DNA from 4 places in the Desulfovibrio legallii genome. Region 1 is predicted to be linked to each of the others. Evidence: riboswitches for the same ligand, from Rfam matches in the RefSeq annotation. Region 1 holds a riboswitch; each other region holds the start of a gene.
The links. Region 1 has a riboswitch for cobalamin ahead of EB812_RS04030 (sirohydrochlorin cobaltochelatase). Riboswitches for the same ligand answer to the same signal wherever they lie in the genome.

Region 1 (5,310 bases):
AGGGTTCGGCAAGTTGCGGGTTACGGCCCGCAATGCGGCTTTGCGGACTTTGCTGCTGACGGACGCGGGTATGCCCGTGCAGGCGGCCCTGGATATGGCCTTAGGTGCGGCCCCGCACGCCCCTGCGGGACAGGTTGGCAGTGCAGCCTTTGGCACGGCTTTGGCGGCGCGGGACCGGCATTTGTGCGCAGAACTGGCTTACGGCTGTCTGCGGGCGGAAATCCGCATTGATTATGTGCTGGGACGGGTATTGCCCAGGCCAGGAGGTCTGCCGCGCCCCTTGCGGCACATTTTGGCTTTGGGGGTCTATGGACTGCTGCTGCAGGACAGAACGCCCCCCCACGCCGTGCTGCACGAGGCCGTGGAACAGGCGCGGACCCTGTACGGACCACGGCTGGCCGGTCTGACCAACGGCGCGTTGCGTTCCGTGCAGCGCTTGGGAGAAGCCCCGCGCCATGAGGATTTTTACCGTCAGGGGGCGGCGGACCCGCTGGGCGCGCTGGCCCTGTTCTGCGCGGCTCCGGACTGGCTGGCCCGGCTCTGGGCGCGGGCCTATGGCGAAGCGGACGCGGCCCTGTTGTTGCGGCGTTCCTGCGGCCGCCCCTGGAGTGGACTGCGGGTCAATGCCCGCCGCCCTGAAGGCGCCGCCTTGCTGACGGCCTTGCGCGCCCTGCCCGGCGCGGCGGCCGTGGGCGATTGGGGCGTGGCCTTGGGGCCGGGGGAGCTGCCGGAAAGCGTGATGGATCGGCCGTTAGCCCACTGGCAGGCCCAGGGGGCGCTTTCGTTTCAGTCCGCAGGGTCGCAGCGCGTCCTTGCGGCCTTGGACCTGTACGCGCTGGAGGGCCCGGTGTGGGACATGTGCGCGGGCTACGGCGGCAAAACTGCGGCTTTGCTGGAGCGCGGCGTGGCCGTGGGCCTTTGTACGGACAGCAGCTTCGGGCGACTGCGGGCCCTGCCGGGGCACTGCGCTCGTCTGGGTCTGCACCTGCCGTCCGTGTGCCTGCCGCCCGTGTGCCTAGCGGACGCCGCGCGTCCGCCCCTGGCCCGCTGGCCCGGCTCTGTGCTGCTGGACGCGCCCTGTTCCGGCCTGGGCGTGCTGGCCCGTCGGCCGGACATCCGGCGTCGGGGGCCGGAGCGCCTGGCGGCGCTGACCGCCCTGCAAGGCCGGTTACTGGAGCGGGCAGCTGCCTTGCTGGAGCCTGGCCGCTGCCTGGCCTACATCACCTGCACCCTCAACCCCGACGAAAACGAGGGGGTCGTGGCAGGCCTGTTGCGGCAACATCCCGACCTGCGCCTGGAACAGCGCTGGCAGACCCCTCACGACCATCCTTGGCTGGAAGGCATGTTTGGCGCGCTGCTGCGGCGGCGGGCATAGGGCGAATACTTTGCGGGGGAGGGGACTTTTTTACTAAAAAGCGTCCCCTCCCCCGCACGTCCTTCCTCACAAAAACTTTCCCCTGCCGCAAGGCGGGAGAAAGTTTTTGCAGGGTGCAGAAAGGATTTGTTACTGCTTTCTGGGTTCCTTGGTCAGGTCGTCGGAGGCGCTTTTGGCGTGCTGCACCAGCAGGGCGCGGGCGCCGGGCACCTGGCCCAGACCCTTAAGGTTGGCGGTCACCTTGAAGCCCGCGGCCTTGAGCTGAGAGGCCCAGGAATCGGCTTCGTCTCCGGCCAGGTCGTTGCGGGCATGGTCGCCGGCCACCAGCATGAGCGGCGCGATGACCACAGACTTGACCTTGGCGGCCTTAAGTTCTTTGAGCAGGTCGTCGAAGCTGCGTTCGCCTTCTACTGTGGCCATGAAAACATGTTTGTCCTGGTTGTGGAACAGGGCGCGCACGCCTTCAAAGGTCAGGCCGGCGCGGCCGTGTTCCTGGCCGTGCCCCATGAGGACAAGGGCGGCGTTTTTGCCGCGCAGGGCCTTGGTGTCCTCAAGAATGGCGGAGGCCAAGGCCTGGGCGTCGGCTTCAGATTCAAGCATGGGGCGGCCCAGATAGACGGCCTCAAAACGGCCGGGATTTTTTTGCAGGTCAATGAGCACGGCGCGTTCCAGAGCGGAAAATTCTTCGCCGGCCATGACGTGCAGGGACTGCACGCGCACTACTTTTACGCCGTCTTTGGCGAGTTTGGCGAGGCCGTCGCTGATGCCGCCCACAGGGCGGCCCTGAGCGGCGATTTTTTTGCGGATGATCTGCGAGGTATAGGCCCAGACCACAGGCTGGCCGGGGAAGGCCTGTTTAAACTCCTGGTCCACGGCCTGCATGGCGGGCAGGGCTTCGGGCACGCTGGTGCCGAAGGCCACCAGCAGAACGCCCTGCTGGGGCGCGTCGGCGGCGTGGGGCGCGGCGGGCGCGGCCAGGGCCGCAAGGAGCAGGAGCAGAAGCAGGAACAGACGGGAGCCCGCAAAGGGCGAAAAACGCGGCATGGCAACCTCCTCAATGGCGCGTTGACAGGTTGAAAAAGGGCATAAACGCCCAGCGGGTATTCGGACTTGAGGGGTTGGCCTCGGCTTCGCCTTCACCGCTTGCGCGACTGGCTGTCGCGCGCCTGCCGGGCTGCCCGACGGACGCGAAGAAGCCTTGTACCCTCTTACCGCAGCGCGACTGTTTCCGATTTGCACGGAATTCCCCGCAGCGCAAAACAGACCGTCTTTGCCGAAACATTTCAGCAAGGACGGCGCAATGCCGGGGCGCATGGCGCCGCATAAACGCGCCCGCGCCCGCCTGACGGACGGCCGCGGGCGGCAGCCTTCCGGGCACTACAGGCGTGACTGTTCTTACCGCAGAGGATACTAGGCCGGGGCAAAAGTCAAGGCCGGCGGCCTGCGCTGGAGCCGTTTTTTTGGCTTCCTGTGCCCATTTGCGCGGATTTTCCCTTGTTCTTTTGGTAAAATCCTGCTACTAAGTCAACCTCCCTGGTTGGGGGAAATCATGTTTGGAGGCTGGACATATGGCAGGTTTGGAAACCGGGCACGACAGCGAAATCAATTTCGAAAGCGCCCTTGAAAACTATCTCAATCCCGATTTTGGCGACCTTGAGGAAGGCTCCATCACCAAGGGCGAGATTGTCCGCGTGGACGACGACACGGTGCTGGTGGACGTGAACTTCAAGTCCGAGGGGCAGATCCCCGCGGCAGAGTTCCGCGATCCCGCCGGCAACATGACCGTCAAGGTGGGCGACAAGGTGGACGTCTATGTGGTTCGCAAGAACGAAAACGACGGCACCATCACCCTTTCCTTTGAGAAGGCCAAGCGCATGCAGGTCTTTGACCAGCTCGAGGCCGTGCAGGAGACCAACAAGGTCATCAAAGGCCACATTGTGCGCCGCATCAAGGGCGGCTACACGGTGGATATCGGCGGGGTGGAGGCGTTTTTGCCCGGTTCGCATGTGGACCTGCGCCCGGTGCCCGATATGGACGCCCTGGTCAACCAGGAGTTCGAGTTCCGCGTGCTCAAGATCAACCGTCGCCGCAGCAACGTCATTGTTTCGCGGCGCGTGCTGCTTGAGGAAGAGCGCGACTCCAAGCGGCAGGAGCTGCTGCGCACCCTGGCCGAAGGCCAGATTGTGCAGGGCAAGGCCAAAAACATCACCGAATATGGCGTGTTTGTGGACCTGGGCGGTCTGGACGGCCTGCTGCACATCACGGACATGAGCTGGAAGCGCATCCGCCATCCCAAGGAAATGATCACCATCGGTCAGGATCTGACCCTCAAGGTGCTTTCCTTTGACCGTGAAACCAACAAAGTTTCTCTGGGCCTCAAACAGCTGGTGCCCGATCCGTGGCAGGACATCTCCGCCCGCTTCCCCGAAGGGGCCAAATGCACCGGCAAGGTCACCAATCTGGTGGACTACGGCGCTTTTGTGGAACTGGAGCCCGGCGTGGAAGGCCTGGTGCACATCTCTGAAATGTCCTGGACGCGCAAGCTGCGTCATCCTTCCCAGATGGTCCACACCGGCGACGAGGTGGACGTGGTCATTCTGGGCGTGGACGGCGACAAAAAACGCATCAGCCTCGGCATGAAGCAGGTGCGGCCCAACCCCTGGGAACTGGTGGCCGAAAAGTACCCCGAAGGCACCATCCTTGAGGGCGTCATCAAGAACATTACCGAATTCGGCATGTTCATCGGCATTGAGGACGGCATCGACGGCCTCATCCACGTTTCCGACATTTCCTGGACCAAAAAGGTGCGCCACCCCAACGAGCTGTACAAGGTGGGCGACACCGTGCAGGCCAAGGTGCTGACCGTGGATCAGGAAAACGAAAAGTTCACCCTGGGCGTCAAGCAGCTGGTGGACGACCCCTGGGGCCATGTGCCCAACACCTACCCTGTGGGCTGCACGGTCAAGGGCATTGTGACCAACATCACCGACTTCGGCCTGTTTGTGGAGGTTGAAGAAGGCATTGAAGGCTTGGTGCACGTTTCCGAGCTTTCCAGCAAAAAAGTCAAGTCGCCTGCTGAAATGTACAAGGAAGGCCAGGAAATTCAGGCCAAGGTCATCCATGTGAGCGCCGAAGAGCGCCGCCTGGGGCTTTCCATTAAGCAGATCAAGGACGAGGACGACCGTCGCAAGCCCAAGGAATTCCATTCCGGACCGCAGGAAGCGGGCCAGAGCCTGGGCGATCTGCTCAAGCAGAAGTTTGAAGAAAGCGAAAACAACAGCTAGACCGCAGCGGCGCGCCACCGGCGTGCCACCGGTGCAGAACATATCCAAGAGGCGCGCCACCGGCGCGCCTCTTGGCATACCCCCCTTTCTTCATCTTTTTTCCCGCCCCGCGCGCCCCGCGCGCCCGTCGCAACTACAGCCAACGCCGCAGGAGGTCTGCATGTCCCCCCACACCATCGGTTCCCGCATCAGGGTTTTTCGTGAAGAACGCGAGATGGACCTGCCCACCCTGGCCCAGCATACGGGCTTGGCCGAAGCGTATCTGGAAAAGCTGGAAAACAATGCCATCTACCCTTGTATCGGTCCCCTGCAAAAGGTGGCTCGTGCTCTGGGCGTGCGTCTGGGCACCTTTTTGGACGACCAGTTCAGCCGCGACCCCATTGTGAGCAGCATCCAGAATGAAGGCGAGGCCGATGAGGCCCTGCATACCGGGCGCATTCCCCGGCCCAGTTATGTCTATCACGCCTTGGGCAAGGGCAAGAACGACCGTAATATGGAGCCCTTCCACATCCGTATTTTTCCGGACGGCGGTGAGCGCAAGACGACCTCGCACGAAGGCGAGGAATTTATTCTGGTGCTCAAGGGTCAGCTTCTGGTGGTGTACGGACGCGAAGCCCATATGCTCAAGCCCGGCGAAACCATCTACTACAA
Region 2 (5,310 bases), on a different contig from region 1:
CACGAGTTTCTGGGCGGGTTTTACTTCCTCGAACAAGCGCGATTTCATCAGCATATGTATTCTCCTTGGTCTGCACTAAGGGTGAGGGTAGGGTATGTGCGTCCCCTGGGCCCTGCCCGGAGGGGACGGCCGCATCAGTCCCAATGGGGCATGTGCGGGTATTTTCTGCGCAGTTGGTTGAGCTTATCAAGGCTTACGCCCTCGCCTTCTTTGCGGCCGCAACGGGGGCAGCAATCGTTGATGACGCCCACGTAGCCGCAGACGGGGTCGCGGTCCAGGGGGTGGTTGATGGAGCCGTAGCCCACGCCCTGGTCGTGCATGTAGCGAATGATGCTTTCAAAGGCTTCGGGGTTTTTGCAGGTGTCGCCGTCCAGTTCCACATAAGTGATGTGGCCGGCGTTGGTCATGGCATGGTAAGGGGCTTCAATCTGGATTTTTTTGAAGGCCTTGATGGGGAAGTACACGGGTACATGGAAGGAATTGGTGTAGTAGTCCCTGTCTGTAATGCCGGGGATGCTGCCGTAGCGGGCTTTGTCCAGGGCCACGAAGCGGCCGCTGAGGCTTTCGGCCGGGGTGGCGATGAGGGTGAAGTTGAGGCCGGTTTTTTCCGACTCCTGGTCGCAGCGCTGACGCATGCGGCCGATGATTTTGAGGCCCAGGGCCTGGGCGTCTTCGCTTTCGCCGTGGTGCACGCCCATGAGGGCCTTGAGGGTTTCGGCCAGGCCGATAAAGCCGATGGTGAGGGTGCCGTGCTTAAGCACTTCGCCGATGCTGTCGTCCCAGTCCAGTTTGTCCGAATCGATCCAGATGCCTTCGCCCATGAGGAAGGGGTAGTTGCGGACTTTTTTGGCGCACTGGATTTTGAAGCGGTGCAGCAGTTGGCGGAAGACCAGGTCGATTTTGTCATCCAGCAGGGCGAAGAAGCGGTCCACATCGCCGTGGGCTTCGAGGCCCAGACGGGGCAGGTTGACGGAAGTGAAGCTGAGGTTGCCGCGGCCGCAGGTGGTCTGGCGATTTTTGTCGTGCACGTTGCCGAGCACGCGGGTGCGGCAGCCCATGTAGGCTACTTCGGTGTTGTAGTCGCCCGCTTTGTAGTACTGCAGGTTGTAGGGCGCGTCCAGAAAACTGAAGTTGGGGAAGAGTCGCAGGGCGGAAACCTCCATGGCCAGCTTGAAAAGATCGTAGTTGGGGTCTTGCGGATTATAGTTGACGCCTTCCTTGACCTTGAAGATCTGCACGGGGAAGATGGAGGTTTCGCCGTTGCCGAGGCCCGCCTTGGTGGCCAGCAGCAGGTTTCTGGTGGTCATGCGGCCTTCGGCGGAAACGTCGGTGCCGTAGTTGATGGAACTGAAGGGCACCTGCGCGCCGGCGCGGGAGTTCATGGTGTTGAGGTTGTGGATGAGGGCTTCCATGGCCTGGTAGGTGCGGCGGTCGGTATAGCGCAGGGCCTCTTGTGCGGCGTAGGCGTGGGCCTTGGCCAGCATTTCGGCCTGGTCCGGCGCAGCCGCGGCCATGCGGCGGCCGTAGTCCTCAATGGAGCCCATGCGGGGGCCTTCGCCCAGCCCGGTCTGGAGGGTCTCCACCAGCTCGCGGGCCGCTTCGGCGTCCAGCCCGGCGGCAATGCGCACATAGGCGCGCAGGGCGCGGCTGTATTCCTTGCGAAAGGTTTTGATAATGCCGCCAGCCATGGCAAAGTCGAAGTGGGGCACGCTCTGGCCGCCGTGCATTTCGTTCTGGTTGGCCTGGATGGCGATGCAGGCCAGGGCTGAGTAGCTTTCAATGGAATTGGGCTCGCGCAGGTAGCCGTGCCCTGTGGAAAAGCCGTTTTTGAACAGGGGGATGAGGTCTATCTGGCAGCACGTTTCCGTGAGCATGTAAAAATCTTTGTCATGGATGTGGATATCGCCGTTGATGTGGGCGGCCGAGGCGTCCTTGGGCAGGATGTAGTTGTCGATAAAGAATTTGGAGCCCTCGGAGCCGTACTTGAGCATGGTGCCCATGGCCGTGTCGCCGTCGATATTGGCGTTTTCGCGCTTGATGTCCTCTTTGAGGGCCGGGGAATAGGTCAGCTTTTTATAGATGTCCATGAGATACGTTTCCGCATTGCGGATTTTCGTATGCTCGGCGCGGTAGAGGATGTAGGCCTTGGCGGTTTTGGCGTAGTCGTACTGAATGAGGCTTTCTTCCACCACGTCCTGGATTTCTTCCACATGTTTGAGGTCGCGGTCTTCCAGTTTTTTGCAGACCTTTTCCGTCACGAAAAGCAGGTCCGTGGGGGACATGTCCTCCCCGCCCACGGCCTTGTTGGCTTTGGTAATGGCGTTAAGAATTTTGACCGAATCAAACGGCACTTCCGTGCCGTCACGTTTGATGATGCAGGCGGGCATGCACACGCTCCCAAATGAATGAGCCATGAAAAAAGTCCGGTCCGCATGGTGCGGGCGGGAGGAAGAGCTCCCCGCCGTGACGGCTCTTCTTCGCCTCTGGCAAAGGCCCGTTGCCAGGGGGGATAGTGGGTTGAAAGCAGGTCTTCCGGCTTGCCGGCCGCCCTTCGGCCTTCCCGGAAAAAATCCAGTGGCGCACGAGGAAAGGCGGCGTTTACAGCGGCTTACGGCGGCGGGTCCGCTCCCGCTTTACACGGGATTCCCTATTAAGCTCACGAGCGCTTTCAATGTCTAGAAAGTTTCAAAAGAATACCGTTCTGTCAATGCAGGTCCGCAAAAAAGCCTTCCAAGGCTCAAAGGAACAGTGTTGTTTCTTTGATAATTTTTTTTGCGTCCATAGTCTTGTTCGTTCTTGCACAAAAAACGGGGCGGGTTTGGGGACCGCCCCTGTGTCTGCGGTTGTTTTGGGGCCGCAGGCAAAAATCCTTTTGACAGGGAGCACCATAGCGCGACGGAGCGGGTTTTTCAAGGCTGCGGCATGTGCGGCAAACCCGCGCCCCGCGCCAACTTCTTCAGTAATATATGGGAAATATTTGATTATTTTTTTTGAATCTGGAAGGCGGTGCGTCCGCCAAGGTCTTGTTGGGCGGTCTGTGTATGGGGGCTCTGCAAGCCCGGCGGGCGTTGCGTGGCGGCCGGAAGCAGCCTTCCGGCCCGGTTCCGTTGTACGGGACGGCACTGACCGGCACCGGCGGTGGGGCCGTAAGAGGCGACAGGTCCAAAGGGGTTGGCCAGGGAGGTTGGCCAGAAGGGTTGCGCGAGGGTGGGGGCCGGAAGGGGCCGGTTGCGGCCCCATCCGTTATTTTTGTGCGGCAATGAGGCTACGCGCCCGTGGCGGCCGCTTCGTCCACAACCCAGATCAGGTCGCCGAAGCCTGGCCGGACCATCTGGGCGGGCAGCGTGGGCTGGGCCAGCAGGTTGAGGGCGCGGGAGAGCACGTCGTGTTTTTCGCCGCCCGTAACCAGGAACATGCAGCAGCGGGCATTGTTGATGACCGGCAGGGTCAGGGTGAGCCGGTCGGCCTTGCGTTCCGGCACATACTGGTCAATGACCAGGCGCTTGCGTTCGGCCAGCGCCGGAGAGTTGGGGAAGATGGAGCCCGTGTGCCCGTCTTCGCCCATGCCCAGCAGCATGAAGTCAAAGCGGGGCAGATCCTGCGGGCCCAGGCTGAAGTCCGTGCGCAGCAGCTGTTCGTATTTGCGGGCGGCCTCCACGGGATCTTCTTCGCCGCGCATGCGGAAAAAGTGGGTGGCGGGCACATGCCCCAGCAGTTCGCGGCGGGCCAGGCCATAGTTGCTGTCCTGGTGTTCGGGGCTGACGCAGCGTTCGTCCACCCAGAAGAAGGTCATTTTGTCCCAGGGCAGGCGGTCGGCCCAGTCCCGGCCTGAAAGCAGGCGAAAGAGGGGGATGGGCGTCTGCCCGCCCGAAAGGGCGATTTTGAACACGCCCCGCTCGGCCACGGCTTCTTCGCAGGCTGCGGCCAGAATGTGGGCCGCGCGTTCGGCCATGGCGGCCGGGTCTTTATGGATGTGCACCGTCAGGTGGATGGAACGGCTGAGGCCCGACATGTTGACAGCTCCTTGAAAATTTGATTGTTGCCGGGGGCTTTCCTGCGCGGCGGCGGTAAGGGCCCGGCGCGCCGGGCGGCATGGAGTATGGCACAGAAGCCAGCGGGAGGAAAGTCGCGCTGCCCCGCCTTTAAAAATAAAAGCCGCGTTCCGTCCGCTCCGTCAGGGTGGCCCGCCCCGGTGACGGGCCGGCGTCCTCTCTGCGGCAATGGGGCGACGCGCACCCGCGATCAGCGCAGTTCTTCCTCCTGGTCCGGCAGATCCGTGATATGCAGCACCTCGCCGTTGGCCAGGCCTAAGGTCTTCCAGATAGGCCTGCAGGTCAGTGCGCCCGCCGCGCGCACGTTCTGCCCCGTGGGGCTTGCGGCGTCCAGTTCTATGGTCCAGCGGTGGTCCAGGGCTTCGCCGGGGGGGGTGGGCTGTACGACGTTGCACTGGCGGCGCAGCAGTTCCCGCCCGTCCAGATCCAGCACCGCAGCCTCAAAATTCATGTTGTTGACGCGCGTGGCGCCGTTGTTGCGGGCCCGCAGGTGCAGCACCAGCAGCAGCGTCTTGCCGTCCGAAAGCGTACCCGCCTCGGCCGTGCAGTCCTGAATAGGAAAATCCTGGTAAAAACGCGCGGTAACGGCGGCGTTTTTTTCCTCCACCTTCTTGCGCCGGGCCGCCATGCGTTCCAGCTGCGCGGCGCGGAACTCCCGCACCAGTTGAGCGCTGTTGACAATACGGCGGATTTTCCAGCTCTCCACAGGGGTGCGCTCCAGTTCCATAAGCAGGGTAAACGTGCGGTCCAGCAGAGGGTGGTGCACGGTGGCCCGCACCAGGGCGACGGTATCGCCTGCTGTCTGCAGGCTGCAGCTCGCGGCCAGCTGGGTGTAAAAGTCCTGCGGCAGCACATAGAGCGGCGTTTTCAGCCGCTGGGCCAGGTCCGGAGTTTCCTTTAGGGGCTCTTCCTTGATCCGGGCCTGGCGGAGCAGCGCCGTCTGGATCAGGTCGCTCAGGTCGGTGATCTGTGCCGGCCCCGGCCGCGCGAAGGGATAGCTCTGCGCCGCCACCACGGCCAGCTGGTTGCCCAGAGCGTTGAAATCCACCAGGTTGGCCAGGGCCGACAGGTCTGCCGGGTGCAGGGCGCCCTTTAATTCTTCAAAGGCATGCGCGGCCGTCTGACGGAACTGCCAGTAATTCCAACCGATATAGCCGCCCAGGGCCGTCACCAGCACCGTAAGCGCAATGGTCAGGGGCAGAAGGTGCCGCCGCACAACGGCGGCGGCATCGTGGACAAAAGCCGGAGGCGACAGGTG
Region 3 (5,310 bases), on a different contig from region 1:
GGATGCCCGCCGCCTCCAGGTCGGCCACCTCGTCGCGCAGGGCCAGGGCTATCTGGCGGCAGACCTGGTCACGGGGCAGGTCGTCGCGCACAAAACTCCAGCACAGAATGGTCACGGGGCCGGTGAGCATGCCCTTCATGGGCTTGCTGGTCAGGGACTGGGCGTAGGTGGACCAGCTCACAGTCATGGGAGCCTTGCGGTAGATGTCGCCGTAGATAACCGGCGGTTTAACGCAGCGGCTGCCGTAGCTCTGCACCCAGCCGTTCTGGGTAAAGCAGAAGCCCCCTAACTGTTGGCCGAAGTATTCCACCATGTCGTTGCGTTCCGCCTCGCCGTGCACCAGCACGTCCAGGCCCAGTTCTTCCTGTTTGCGGATGCAGTGGGCGATTTCGGCGCGGATGGCGGCCTCGTAAGCCTCTGGGTTTATTTCTCCCCGTTTCCAGGCCCGGCGCGTCTGGCGGATAGCGGCAGTCTGCGGAAAGGATCCGATGGTGGTGGTGGGCAGAAGGGGCAGCCTGAGCCAGGCCGCCTGCGCCGCGCGGCGTTCCGGTGCGGGCGCGGCCCGGCGCAGCATGTCCGGAGTCACGGCGGCGGCCCGTTCCCGCACGGCGGGCAATACGGCTTCGGGATGTGCCCGCCATTGCCGCAGCACGGCGGCGTTGGCCGCCAGCAGATCTGCGCCCCGGCCCAAGGCCACGGCTTTAAGCTCAGAAAGTTCCGTGCACTTCTGCACAGCAAAGGCCAGCCGGTCGCGCACCTGCGGGGGCAGAGCCGTTTCGTCCGTGGCGTCCACGGGGCAGTGCAGCAGTGAGCAGGAGGAGCCCAGCAGCACGCGCTCCGGTCCCAAGGCGCTTGCGACCCGTTCCAGCGGGGCGGCGGCGCGGGCGTAATCGGTCTTCCAGATGTTGCGGCCGTCCACCAGGCCTAGGGAGAGGGTCATGTTTTCGGGCAGGCCGGCCAGCACGGGTTCCAGCTGGCCGGGGCCGCGCGTCAGGTCCAGGTGCAGGGCGGCGCAGCCGCTGCCCAGGGCCAGGGGCAGGTGGCGGGTCAGGGGGCCGAAGTAGGTGGTCAGCAGGATTTTGTCCGGCGCGGCGGTGTTGAGTGCGGCGTAGGCGTTCTTGAAAAGATCGGCGGCGCGTGCGGGCAGAAGTTCCGTGCAGAGCACGGGTTCCTCCACCTGGATCAAGGGGCAGAGCGGGGCCAGTTGCCGCAGCAGCGCCGCATAGACGGGCAAAATGCGTTCCAGCAGGGCCCAGGGGTCCGTGCCCTGCCGTGCCTTGCCCAAAGCCAGCCAGGTAAAGGGGCCGATAAGGGCCGCCTTGGGCGTGAAACCCAGCGCGCGGGCCCGGCGCACGGATTCCAGCACGGGGTGCGCGCCCGGCGTCCAGGGGGTATCAGCTTCCAGTTCCGGGGTCAGGTAGTGGTAGTTGGTGTCAAACCACTTGGTCATTTCCAGAGCCGGAAGGTTGCGTCCCGCGTGGCCGCGCGCCAGGGCGAAGTAGCGGTCCAAGGGCGCGTCCTCCGCGCAGGGCGCAAAGCGGGCGGGCAGGGCGCCGAGCATGAGGGTCGTGTCCAGCATGCGGTCATAGAACGAAAAATCGCCGCAGACTACCATATCCAGCCCGGCGGCCTGCTGGATGCCCCAATGGCGGGCTTCCAGGTCGCGACGTACGGCGTCAAGGGCTGCGGCGTCCGACTGGCCTTGCCAGAAGGATTCCAGGGCGCGTTTGAGTTCACGCGCTTTGCCGATGGAGGGAAAACCGAGGATGTGGGTTCGCATGGAAGATCCTTTCAGACTTGCGGCGGGGGCCGTGCGGCCCACGCGGCGGTGAAAGGCAGTCCACGTCACGCAGACCCGCGAAAAACCCTTTTCGCGGGTGGGGGCTCGTGCCTGTACGCGAGACAGTGCTGCCGCGCCGCCGGGGCGCGACAAGCCCAGGCGGCCATGTGACAAGGCGTCTCCTGGCTTCCGGCCCCGGCGCACGGCATTTGGCCGTGCGCATTCCGCGCGGGTGACGCCGAGGGCGCCGCGTGCGCGGAAGCGTCGCTCCTTCCCGCCGGCAGGCAGCAGTGGCGCGGCGCGGGGTGTGCCGGTTACAGTGGCGCGCCCGCAACGGATTTGCACCGTTTTCCGTTTCTTATCACAATATCCGGATAAATTGATATAGTTTTGGCGCGCTGTTGTCAAGCGTGATCTGCCCCGACGCAGCGTTTGTCCGGGGCGGCGAGAGCAGTTAGCGAATGAAATGAGCTAACTGCTCTGCAAGGATTTTCTTGAAAATCCTTGCCACGAAATGCGAGAAGGCTGGCTTTTGCCTGCCGTAAGCGAGCATTTCAAGTGTTAAATGCTCTAGCTGGGGTCGCAGAATCGGGCGGGGTTTTGGCAGGGGCTGCGCGTGGGCGCTGCCGGTTGGCCCTCGTGGGGCGAGTCCGACTCTGGCAAAGGCGTCAGTCCTGCCGGGTCAGGTGGTAGACTTTGGGCACCATGTACATGAGGCTCATGAGCCGGCGGGCGGGTTCGTAGCGGGTGGCCACCACCACCGTGCCCAGGTTCCAGAGCTGGGCGTCCTCCCCTTCGCTGGCCGAGGGCTGTCCCATGCGTTGGCTGACCATGCTGACAATCTGTCTGGCGGTTTTTTTGTTGGGGGCCAGGTAGTCCAGCTCCAGAAAACCCAGGGGGGCCGGGTCGCCGGGGCCGTAGCATACGGCCAGCTGCGACGCGCCGGGGGCCACCCGTTCGGCGGCGTAGATATCGCAGATATGGGCGTCGTCTTCGCGTTTGGGTGTTGCGCCCGCGCGGCGCAGGGCGTCGCGTACGGTCGGGCGGTCTGTGGCGTCCAGGCGCAGGCCAAAAAGTACGGCGGCCGGGCGCGCAGGCTCTTCAGCGGCCATTTCCTCCAGGGCGCGCACGGCCCCGGCCTCGCCCTGCATGGCTGCGGCGTAGAGCAGGAGGGTGGCCCGCATACGGTTTTGGGGCACCCCCAGCCCCGCGCGATAGAACTGACCGAGTCGGGAAAGGGCCTCGGTCTGCTGCTGGGCCGCCGCCCGGCTGTACCAGGCTGCGGCAGCCTTGAGGTCTTTGGGCACGCCGCGTCCCAGTTCGTAAAGCATGCCCAGATTGTACTGGGCCACGGGCTGGCCCTTGCGGGCGGCCAGGTCAAACCAGCGGGCGGCTTCTTCGGGATTGGCGGGAATGCCCCGCCCCTGTTCCAGCACGCGACCGTAGTTGCTCATGCCTGCGGGATCGCCGGTTTTGGCGGACTGCGCAAACCAGTGCAGGGCGCGGCCTGTATCCGGTTCCACTCCCTGTCCCTGATCGTAGAGGACGCCAAGATTGTTCATGGCCAGACCGTCGCCGGCGGCGGCCAGATTTTCCCAGATGCGGCGGGCCGTGGCGTAGTCGCCTTCGGCATAGGCCTGTACGGCCTTTTGGGCTGGGGTGGCGGGGGCCTCTTTGGGTTCTTTGACCTGAGCGCCCGCGCCCACGGCTCCCGCTGTGCCCGCGGCGGCAGCGGCGGCTTTGTTCTGCTTTCGTCCCTGGGAGCGCTTTTTGGTGCCCTTGGGTCTTGTGGGCTGGGTCGGGGTTTGCAGGGCCACGGCGCGGGGCGCAGTGGGGCCGGATACGGCGGCCGGGGCTGTCTGACCGGGCGCGTCGGGAGCCGTGGGCGTGGCGACGTTTGCCCTTTGCGGCGTGGCGGGAGCGCCAGGGGCGGCGGTTGCGGGCGCGCGGGGCGCGGGCACGGCCGGGGAGGCCAGTGTGGGCTGGGCGACAGCGGGCGCGGTCAGCGCCGGAGCGGCGTGCGGGGTCATGACCAGGGCGGCGGTCAGGGCAACGGTCAAGACCAGAGCCGTAACCGGCAGGTGGTCCTTCGTAGCGTGATGGAGCAACCGCATGGCGTGTCTCTAGCGCCGTTTGGGGCAGTCAGAACGCATAAAGTCCACCTCGGGCCGGTCCGTAAGGCGAGGGTCCGGCACCAGAGCATGGCCGCGCCAGTCGCGGATGACGGCGTTGATCTTGTCCATATCCACATAGGCCAGCAGGCTGGACCAGCGATCGGCCATATCCCGCAGAATGCGGGCGTAGACCACCTCGCCGCCGTGGAAGCCGTCCACAAATTCGCAGTCCGTGGCGGCAAAGGTGCGCGGGTCTGTAAAGTCCATGACTTCGATGCCGCGGGCCAGCAGGGCGTCGCGCAGGCGGAAAAGGTGGGGGTAATCCTCCTCGCGGGCGCGCAGGGCGTCCAGAGCCGTTATCGAGAGGGGCGCGATGAAGACGTAGGTGGCGATGCCGCGGGCTTTGAGCCGGCAGTAGATTTCGGCAAAGGCGTCCAGATGGGCCGTGCTGATGCCGCCCACATCGCGGCTGTCCTTGAGGGGCGGCGAAGGCGCAAAGGCCTTGATGCCGTAGCGCACCTGCTTGAGCGTGTCTTCAAAACGGTAGTCAAAGGGGCGTTTCTGCCCGGTGATTTCGCCCGTGTAGTACCAGGAGCCGTCAGAGCCGAAGCCATCGTCGGTCTGCTGGGCCATGATGCCGTAGCGGTCATCACGGAAGCCGCCCAGGGAGCGCGGCAGCACGGGGCCCAGCAGGTCGCGCCAGGAGATTTTGCCTTCCAGAAGCCAGGTCCAGGGCTTTTTGAGACTGTCCAGATTGTAGCCATAGGAACCGCTGGTGGGGGGCTCTTCCTTAAAAGGGTCGGGATTCCACCGGGGCATGAACCACCAGAAATCCAGGCCCAGAATGACGGCTTCGGGCCGGTGCAGGCGCAGCATGGCGTCCAGCGTGGAGCGGAGCACGGGCAAATTGCCCGCCGTGCCGCCCACATTGAGGAAGGGGCGGCGGAAATAGGCCCCCCGGAACTGCATGACCCGCGAGGAGCCCAGGGCCACCACCTGCGGCTTGACGGCGGCATAGAGCTGGAGTTTGTAGTCCACAAAGTCCTGGGAAACGCCCGAACCGAACAGGGCAAAACGCCCGGCGGCCTGATTTTTTACAGCGCGTTCCACGGCCAGGTCGCCGCTGCTGTGCAGCCACCAACAGGTGTAGGGCACGACCAGCAGGCAGGCGGCCAGCACCAGACCCAGCAACAGGGCAAAAAAACGTTTGAGAAAGGCGGCCTCGGTAAGCAATCTCATGGTGCGGCGCCCCTAGAATTGGAAGTAGAGAAAGGTGGCCTTGCGCGAAACCAGAATAAGCGCGGCAAAAGCCAGCACGGCCAACCCTGCGGCCCAGCCGGCAGAAGGCCGCCAGGCTGGACGGGGCAAGGAGCCGTCGCGGCGGCCGTGAAGCATCTCGCCGCTGTTGGGAAAGGC
Region 4 (5,310 bases), on a different contig from region 1:
GGCGGCCCGGTCTTCCAGGCCCGTAAGGCGGCCCAGGGCCTGCGTCACCGCAAGCATGTCTGCAAAGGAATCCATCTGAAAGGTAAGCACGGGCAGGCCCAGGCTGCGGAGGTTTTCCGTAAAGACCTGCGCCTCTTCCCGCCCGGACATCTGCAGCACCAGATCCGGCTTCTGCGTCAGAACAAGTTCGGCATTGGGGCGCATGTGTGTGCCGATGGCCGGCAGGGCCGCCAGCTCCGGCAGGGCGGCGTCGGCCGCGGTGCGGGCCACAATGCGGTCGCCCGCGCCCAGGGCCAGCAGCAGTTCGTTGTACGCCCCGTACAGGGCGATGATGCGCCGGGCCGGATGCTCCAGGCGCAGCACATGGCCCGTGTGGTCCGTAATCTCAATGGGCGCGGCGGCCGTTGTGCCGACTTCAGTTTTTGGCGAAGCGGGTGTTGTTGCCGGGGACGTTTGTGGCGTGGGGGTCGCGTCCGCCGCCAGGGCCGGGCCGGTGGGAGCGCAGAGCAGAAGCGTCAGCAGCGCTGCCGGCAGGAGCAGTGTCAACAGATGCGGCCGCAGCAGGGGCGGCGGCGTGGGGCGCGGCCCACGGCCCGCGTGCGCGGGCGGACAGGGCCTGGGGCAGGCCCCACAGGGGGTGGGGCAGCACGGTAACGGGCGTTTGGTACAGCGCACTGAGGTTCTCCTCGGTAAAAACCTGCCGCACGGGGCCGTCAAAGGCTAGGCGGCCTTCCCGCAGGCCCAGCAGCCGCGTGGCGTACAGGGCGGCCAGGTTGCAGTCGTGCACGGCCATGAGCACGCAGGCTCCGGCGGCGCGGCGGCGTTCCAGCAAGTCAAACAGTCCGGTCATGCGGGCCAGGTCCAGACCGGCGGCCAGCTCGTCCAGCAGCAGCAGAGGGCTTTCCTGCGCCAGGGCTCTGGCCAACAGCACCCTTTGCAGTTCGCCGCCAGAAAGCTCATGCAGCCGGCGGTGGGCCAGCCCTGTCGTGTCCGTGGCGGCCAGGGCGCAGTCCGCAGCCCTGTGGTCCCCGGGGCCATACCAGCCCCAGGGGGAAAGATGGGCGTAGCGCCCCAGGAGGACCATTTCCCGTGCCGTCAGATCCTCCGGGCAAGGGCCGCGCTGCGGCACCACGGCCACCCGCCGGGCCCGTTCCCGGGGCCGCAGGCTTGCCAGGGGCCGGTCGGCCAGACGCACCTCCCCGCTCCAGGGGGCCAGCACGCCTGAAAGCGCGCGCAGCAGCGTGGTCTTGCCGCTGCCGTTGGGACCCAGCAGGGCCGCGCATTCTCCGGCCCGCAGGCAAAAGGTCAGGCCCTGCAGCACAGGACGGCGGCCGTAGCCCGCCACAAGATCCGTCACGGCCAGCAGGGGGGCGTCCTGGGCGTCACGGCGCAGGGCGTCTCCGGCGGCGTCCCGCGCGGGGGCAGTGGGGCCGTACATCAGCGCCCCCGCACCAGCAGGGCGAAAAAGGGCCCGCCCAGCAGGGCCGTGACCACGCCCACGGGCAGTTCCTGCCCGCCGTCCAGCACGCAGCGGGCCAGCACGTCGGCCCAGACCAGCAGCACGCCGCCGCCCAGAAAGGCTCCGACCAGCAGCGGGCCGTGCCCGCCGCCCAGCAAAAGCCGCAGCACATGCGGCACCACCAGGCCCACAAAACCGATAACTCCGGCCACGGCCACGCAGCCCGCCGTCATGCAGCTGGCTCCGGCCAAAAGCCAGAAGCGCGCGCGGGCCACGGCCAGACCCAGCTGCGCGGCCTGCTCGTCGCCGAGCGCCAGCACGTCCAGCGCCCTCCAGCCCAGGCCGACGGCCAGCAGGCCCGGCAGCAGGGTGGCGAGCAGCAAGGGCAGGCTGTCCCAGCCCCGACCTTGCAGGGAACCCATAATCCAGAAGACGATGCTGGTGACGGATTCCTCATTAAGGGCCTTGACCAGGGCCACCAGCGCGCCCAGAAAGGCGGCCACGGCAATGCCCGCCAGCACTACGCTTTCTTTGCGCCAGCCCCCGCGTCCACGTCCCAGCCAGAGCGCTCCGGCCAGGGCCAGAAGCGCGCCGGCCAAGGCCGCCGGAGCCACCAGGGCCGCCGGGTGTGGCCCCAGGGCGGGGAAAAAATCCGTCAGTCGGCCGCCCAGGGCGATGGCCAGGCTGGCCCCGAAGGCCGCCCCGGCGGAAACCCCCAGGGTAAAGGGGTCGGCCAGGGGATTGCGCAACACTCCCTGCAGGGCCACGCCGGCCACAGCCAGAGCCCCGCCGCAGAGGGCTGCCAGCACCACCCGCGCCAGGCGGATGTCGCCCACCACCAGGTTGAGGGCGCTGTCGGGGGGCAAGGGGCCGAGCCCCAGCGCGCCCGCCAAGGCGGACAGCACTTCCCGCGCCGCATAGGGGGCGGGCCCCGGCAGGCAGGCCAAGGGCAGGGAACAAAGCCAGAGGCCCGTCAGGAGGGCAAAGGCCGTCCAGCGGAGGCGGTGTTTGGCGGAAGGTACGGAGGATGTGTGCCGTGCGGTCATGGCGCTGCTCTGAAGGCCGCCCGTGCGGTCATAAAAAAAGCCTCTTCCGTCCGCGCGCACGCAGAGGGAAGAGGCCCGTATTTCCTCTTTCCTGCCGGCAAAAACCCGTTGCCGCGGCGGCCTGCGCCGCCCACCGGGCCGTGACGTACGGCACGGTCCGGGCTACGGCAGGTCTTCCGGCTTGGCCCCCGCGCTTCGGCCTTCCCGTTGCCAGTGGCACATGAAGAAGCGCGGTATACGGGCCTTACGGCGGCGGGTCCGCTCCCGTTTTGCACGGGATTCCCTTTTCAAGCCGGGCAAAACCCGGCTACCGTAACCGTGGTCACTGTAGGCGCGGGGCAGGGGGCTGTCAATGCCGTGGGCGCGGCGCTTCCCTATCCCTTCGGCCGGGGGCCCGACGTTTCCGGATCAGGGCCGGACCAGAGTGATGGCGGTGATGCCCGTAAAAAAGTAGAAGGGCAGGCAGGTCATGGCCAGCAGCAGGGCCAGGATCAGCGTGGGCTTGTGGCGCAGGGGCGCGGCGCTGCGGCTGACCACGGTCCAGAGCGCCGCGGGCGCGAGCCAGAGCAGCAGACGGCCGCTTTCCCACAGGGCGTCCAGGGTGGTGAAGGCCCCGGTCTGCCGGTGCGCCTGTATGGTCAGTCCGGCGGCAAAAAGCAGGAAAAGCCAGAACAGCGCCCAGGCGTGGCGGGCCCACACGGCGCACCAGGGGATCATGACATTGTAGTGGTCCCGGCCAAAGTCATCGCGCCGGCGGCGCAGGGCGAGCCAAAGCGCGCCCGCCCCGCCGGCCAGGCCCAGGATCAGGGGCAGGCTGGCATACAAGGCGCACCAGAAGGGGGAGAACCAGCCCGGCAGAAAAATATCGCCCAGGGTAAGGCTGGCCGCGTCGGGCCGCACAAAAGCCGCCTGCAGGCGTGCGGCCGCCAGGGTGGCTGCCAGGGCGAACCAACCCTGCAGACCGCTGATAATGCCCAGGGCCGCGTGGAGCACGGGCAGCTTGGGCAGAAACTTCCAGAGCGAGAAGTAGAGGCTGCTTACCAGTACGGACAGCCCCAGCAGAATCCAGGCCATTTCCGCCATAAAGGCGGGCAGGGAGTCGGGCGTGTAGGAATCGTGGGCAAAAAAAAGCCAGATGCGGCCGCCCACCAGCAGGGGCCAGCCCAGCGCCAGGGCCAGCAGGGCCAGCTGCCGGGCGCATTTTTCATAGGACGCGCGCCGCCGCGTAACCGCCAGCAGGCGCGCCGTGCCGGAAATCACACCCAGGCCCGCAAAGGCCGCCAGGGCCGTCAGGGCCGCCGCCAGGGCAACGGCATCCAGGCCGGACTGCACCAGGGGATGCCCCGCCAGCAATTGGCGCAGGGCCTGCATCCAGACTTCGCCCGCCGCCAGAATGTCCTGAAAGACGTTCATCGGGCACCGCCCGAAGGTTCCCGCGCCGGGATGGAAATGCTCATGCCTCCTCCTTACGGTCTTGCGTTGGTCAGTGCTGGTGCGCTATGTTCAAAAAAAGGGACACGCCTGTTTTTGCCTGAAAATTGCCCTGGCCGCAAGGGCCGGGCGCGCGGAAGCGCCATACGGGGCCGCCTGGCGGGCGTACTGGCGTGGTCACGCGGGCGGCGCAACTTTTTGCGGAGACTTTCGGGTATGAAATATTTTTCTTTGGCCGCGGTCCTGGTCGGCTTGCTTGCCTTGGTCGGCTGCGCCGGAAAGGCGCGTACAGCGGCGCAGGACGAGCAGGAAAAACGCCTCCAGACCATGGACAGGCGGCTGACAGCCCTGGAGCAGAGCGTGGGCGCGCTGAACAGTCAGACGGCCCGGCTCAACAACAGGGTGTATGAAGTCCGCACGGCGGGCGGCCGCAAAACCGGCTACCGTGTGGTGCCCATCCTGCCCCCCCAGTCGGCGCAGTCGCTGTCCGCCGCCGCAACGCCGCCAGCCCCGCAGTCTGCCCAGGCCGTGACGCCCCAGGCCTCCCCGGCGGTAACGGCCGCGCCTGCCGCGCCGTCCGCAGCGGTCCCTGTGGTCAGGTCTGCCGGGGGGGCGGCGTCCGCGTCTGCTTCAGCCGGCAAAACGCCGCCAGCCTCCGGGCCGCAAGGGGTGCGCATTGATCCTGCCGCCCCGCCCCGTCCTTTCCCCGCGCAAAAGGCGGACACGACGGCGCCGCAGCCCCCCGCGGGGGCGTCTGCCGCCGCTTCCCGCGCACCCGTCAGGCCCGCCGCACCTGCGACGGACGCGCTCCCGGCAAACTCCGGAACAACGCCGGGCGTTCTTGGTCTGCCGCCCGAAAGCCTGCCGTCACAACCTCTGCCGCAGGCGTCTGTTGCCGGCAACCCGGTCCAGGGCGGCGCGACCGCCGTCGGCGCGGGCGCTGTAAGCCGGGCGGCCGCTGGTGCGGGGGGCAACCCTGCCGTACCCGTGCCCGCTCTGCCGCGCACGGAACTTTCCTTGCCGCCGGAACCCGCCGGTCTGGGGCTGCCGCCTCTGGAAGGCGCGGCCGAAACCGCATCCACGGCGGGCAGTCCTCGGTTGGCCGCCCACGACCAGCGCGCCGGGCGGGCTCCGGCGACATCCGCCGTGCCGCCTTCGCCTGCCGCACCGTCCCCTGCCGCCGCGGCCGGACAGGCCGCGCCCCAGGGGGAAGACGCCGCCTACAAGGCCGCGCTGCGCCTGGCCATGTCCGGCAAAAGCGCCGAGAGCATTGCACGCTTTCAGGCTTTTTTGCAGTCCTACCCGCAGGGCCGTTATGCCCCCAACGCCGTCTACTGGATCGGGGAGGGGCTGTACGCCCAGGGCCGCTACGCC

Region 2: another riboswitch for cobalamin. It lies ahead of EB812_RS08480 (anaerobic ribonucleoside triphosphate reductase); the one in region 1 lies ahead of EB812_RS04030 (sirohydrochlorin cobaltochelatase).
Region 3: another riboswitch for cobalamin. It lies ahead of metE (5-methyltetrahydropteroyltriglutamate--homocysteine S-methyltransferase); the one in region 1 lies ahead of EB812_RS04030 (sirohydrochlorin cobaltochelatase).
Region 4: another riboswitch for cobalamin. It lies ahead of EB812_RS08255 (FecCD family ABC transporter permease); the one in region 1 lies ahead of EB812_RS04030 (sirohydrochlorin cobaltochelatase).

Annotation. Positions count from the first base shown of each region.
Region 1 is NZ_SIXC01000004.1:89,287-94,596, forward strand. Features, by position in the region: gene EB812_RS04025 (RsmB/NOP family class I SAM-dependent RNA methyltransferase) at 1-1,375, shown strand, start outside; gene EB812_RS04030 (sirohydrochlorin cobaltochelatase) at 1,505-2,419, opposite strand; cobalamin riboswitch at 2,454-2,655, opposite strand; gene EB812_RS04035 (30S ribosomal protein S1) at 2,944-4,659, shown strand; gene EB812_RS04040 (helix-turn-helix domain-containing protein) at 4,820-5,310, shown strand, end outside.
Region 2 is NZ_SIXC01000009.1:75,205-80,514, reverse strand. Features, by position in the region: gene nrdD (anaerobic ribonucleoside-triphosphate reductase) at 1-54, opposite strand, end outside; gene EB812_RS08480 (anaerobic ribonucleoside triphosphate reductase) at 135-2,414, opposite strand; cobalamin riboswitch at 2,506-2,685, opposite strand; gene pgl (6-phosphogluconolactonase) at 3,266-4,012, opposite strand; gene EB812_RS08470 (YfgM family protein) at 4,243-5,310, opposite strand, start outside.
Region 3 is NZ_SIXC01000009.1:100,001-105,310, reverse strand. Features, by position in the region: gene metE (5-methyltetrahydropteroyltriglutamate--homocysteine S-methyltransferase) at 1-1,780, opposite strand, end outside; cobalamin riboswitch at 1,937-2,170, opposite strand; gene EB812_RS08565 (tetratricopeptide repeat protein) at 2,449-3,894, opposite strand; gene EB812_RS08560 (hypothetical protein) at 3,904-5,133, opposite strand; gene EB812_RS08555 (MBOAT family O-acyltransferase) at 5,146-5,310, opposite strand, start outside.
Region 4 is NZ_SIXC01000009.1:16,583-21,892, reverse strand. Features, by position in the region: gene EB812_RS08265 (ABC transporter substrate-binding protein) at 1-363, opposite strand, end outside; gene EB812_RS08260 (ABC transporter ATP-binding protein) at 416-1,438, opposite strand; gene EB812_RS08255 (FecCD family ABC transporter permease) at 1,438-2,505, opposite strand; cobalamin riboswitch at 2,655-2,835, opposite strand; gene EB812_RS08250 (hypothetical protein) at 2,914-3,918, opposite strand; gene ybgF (tol-pal system protein YbgF) at 4,153-5,310, shown strand, end outside.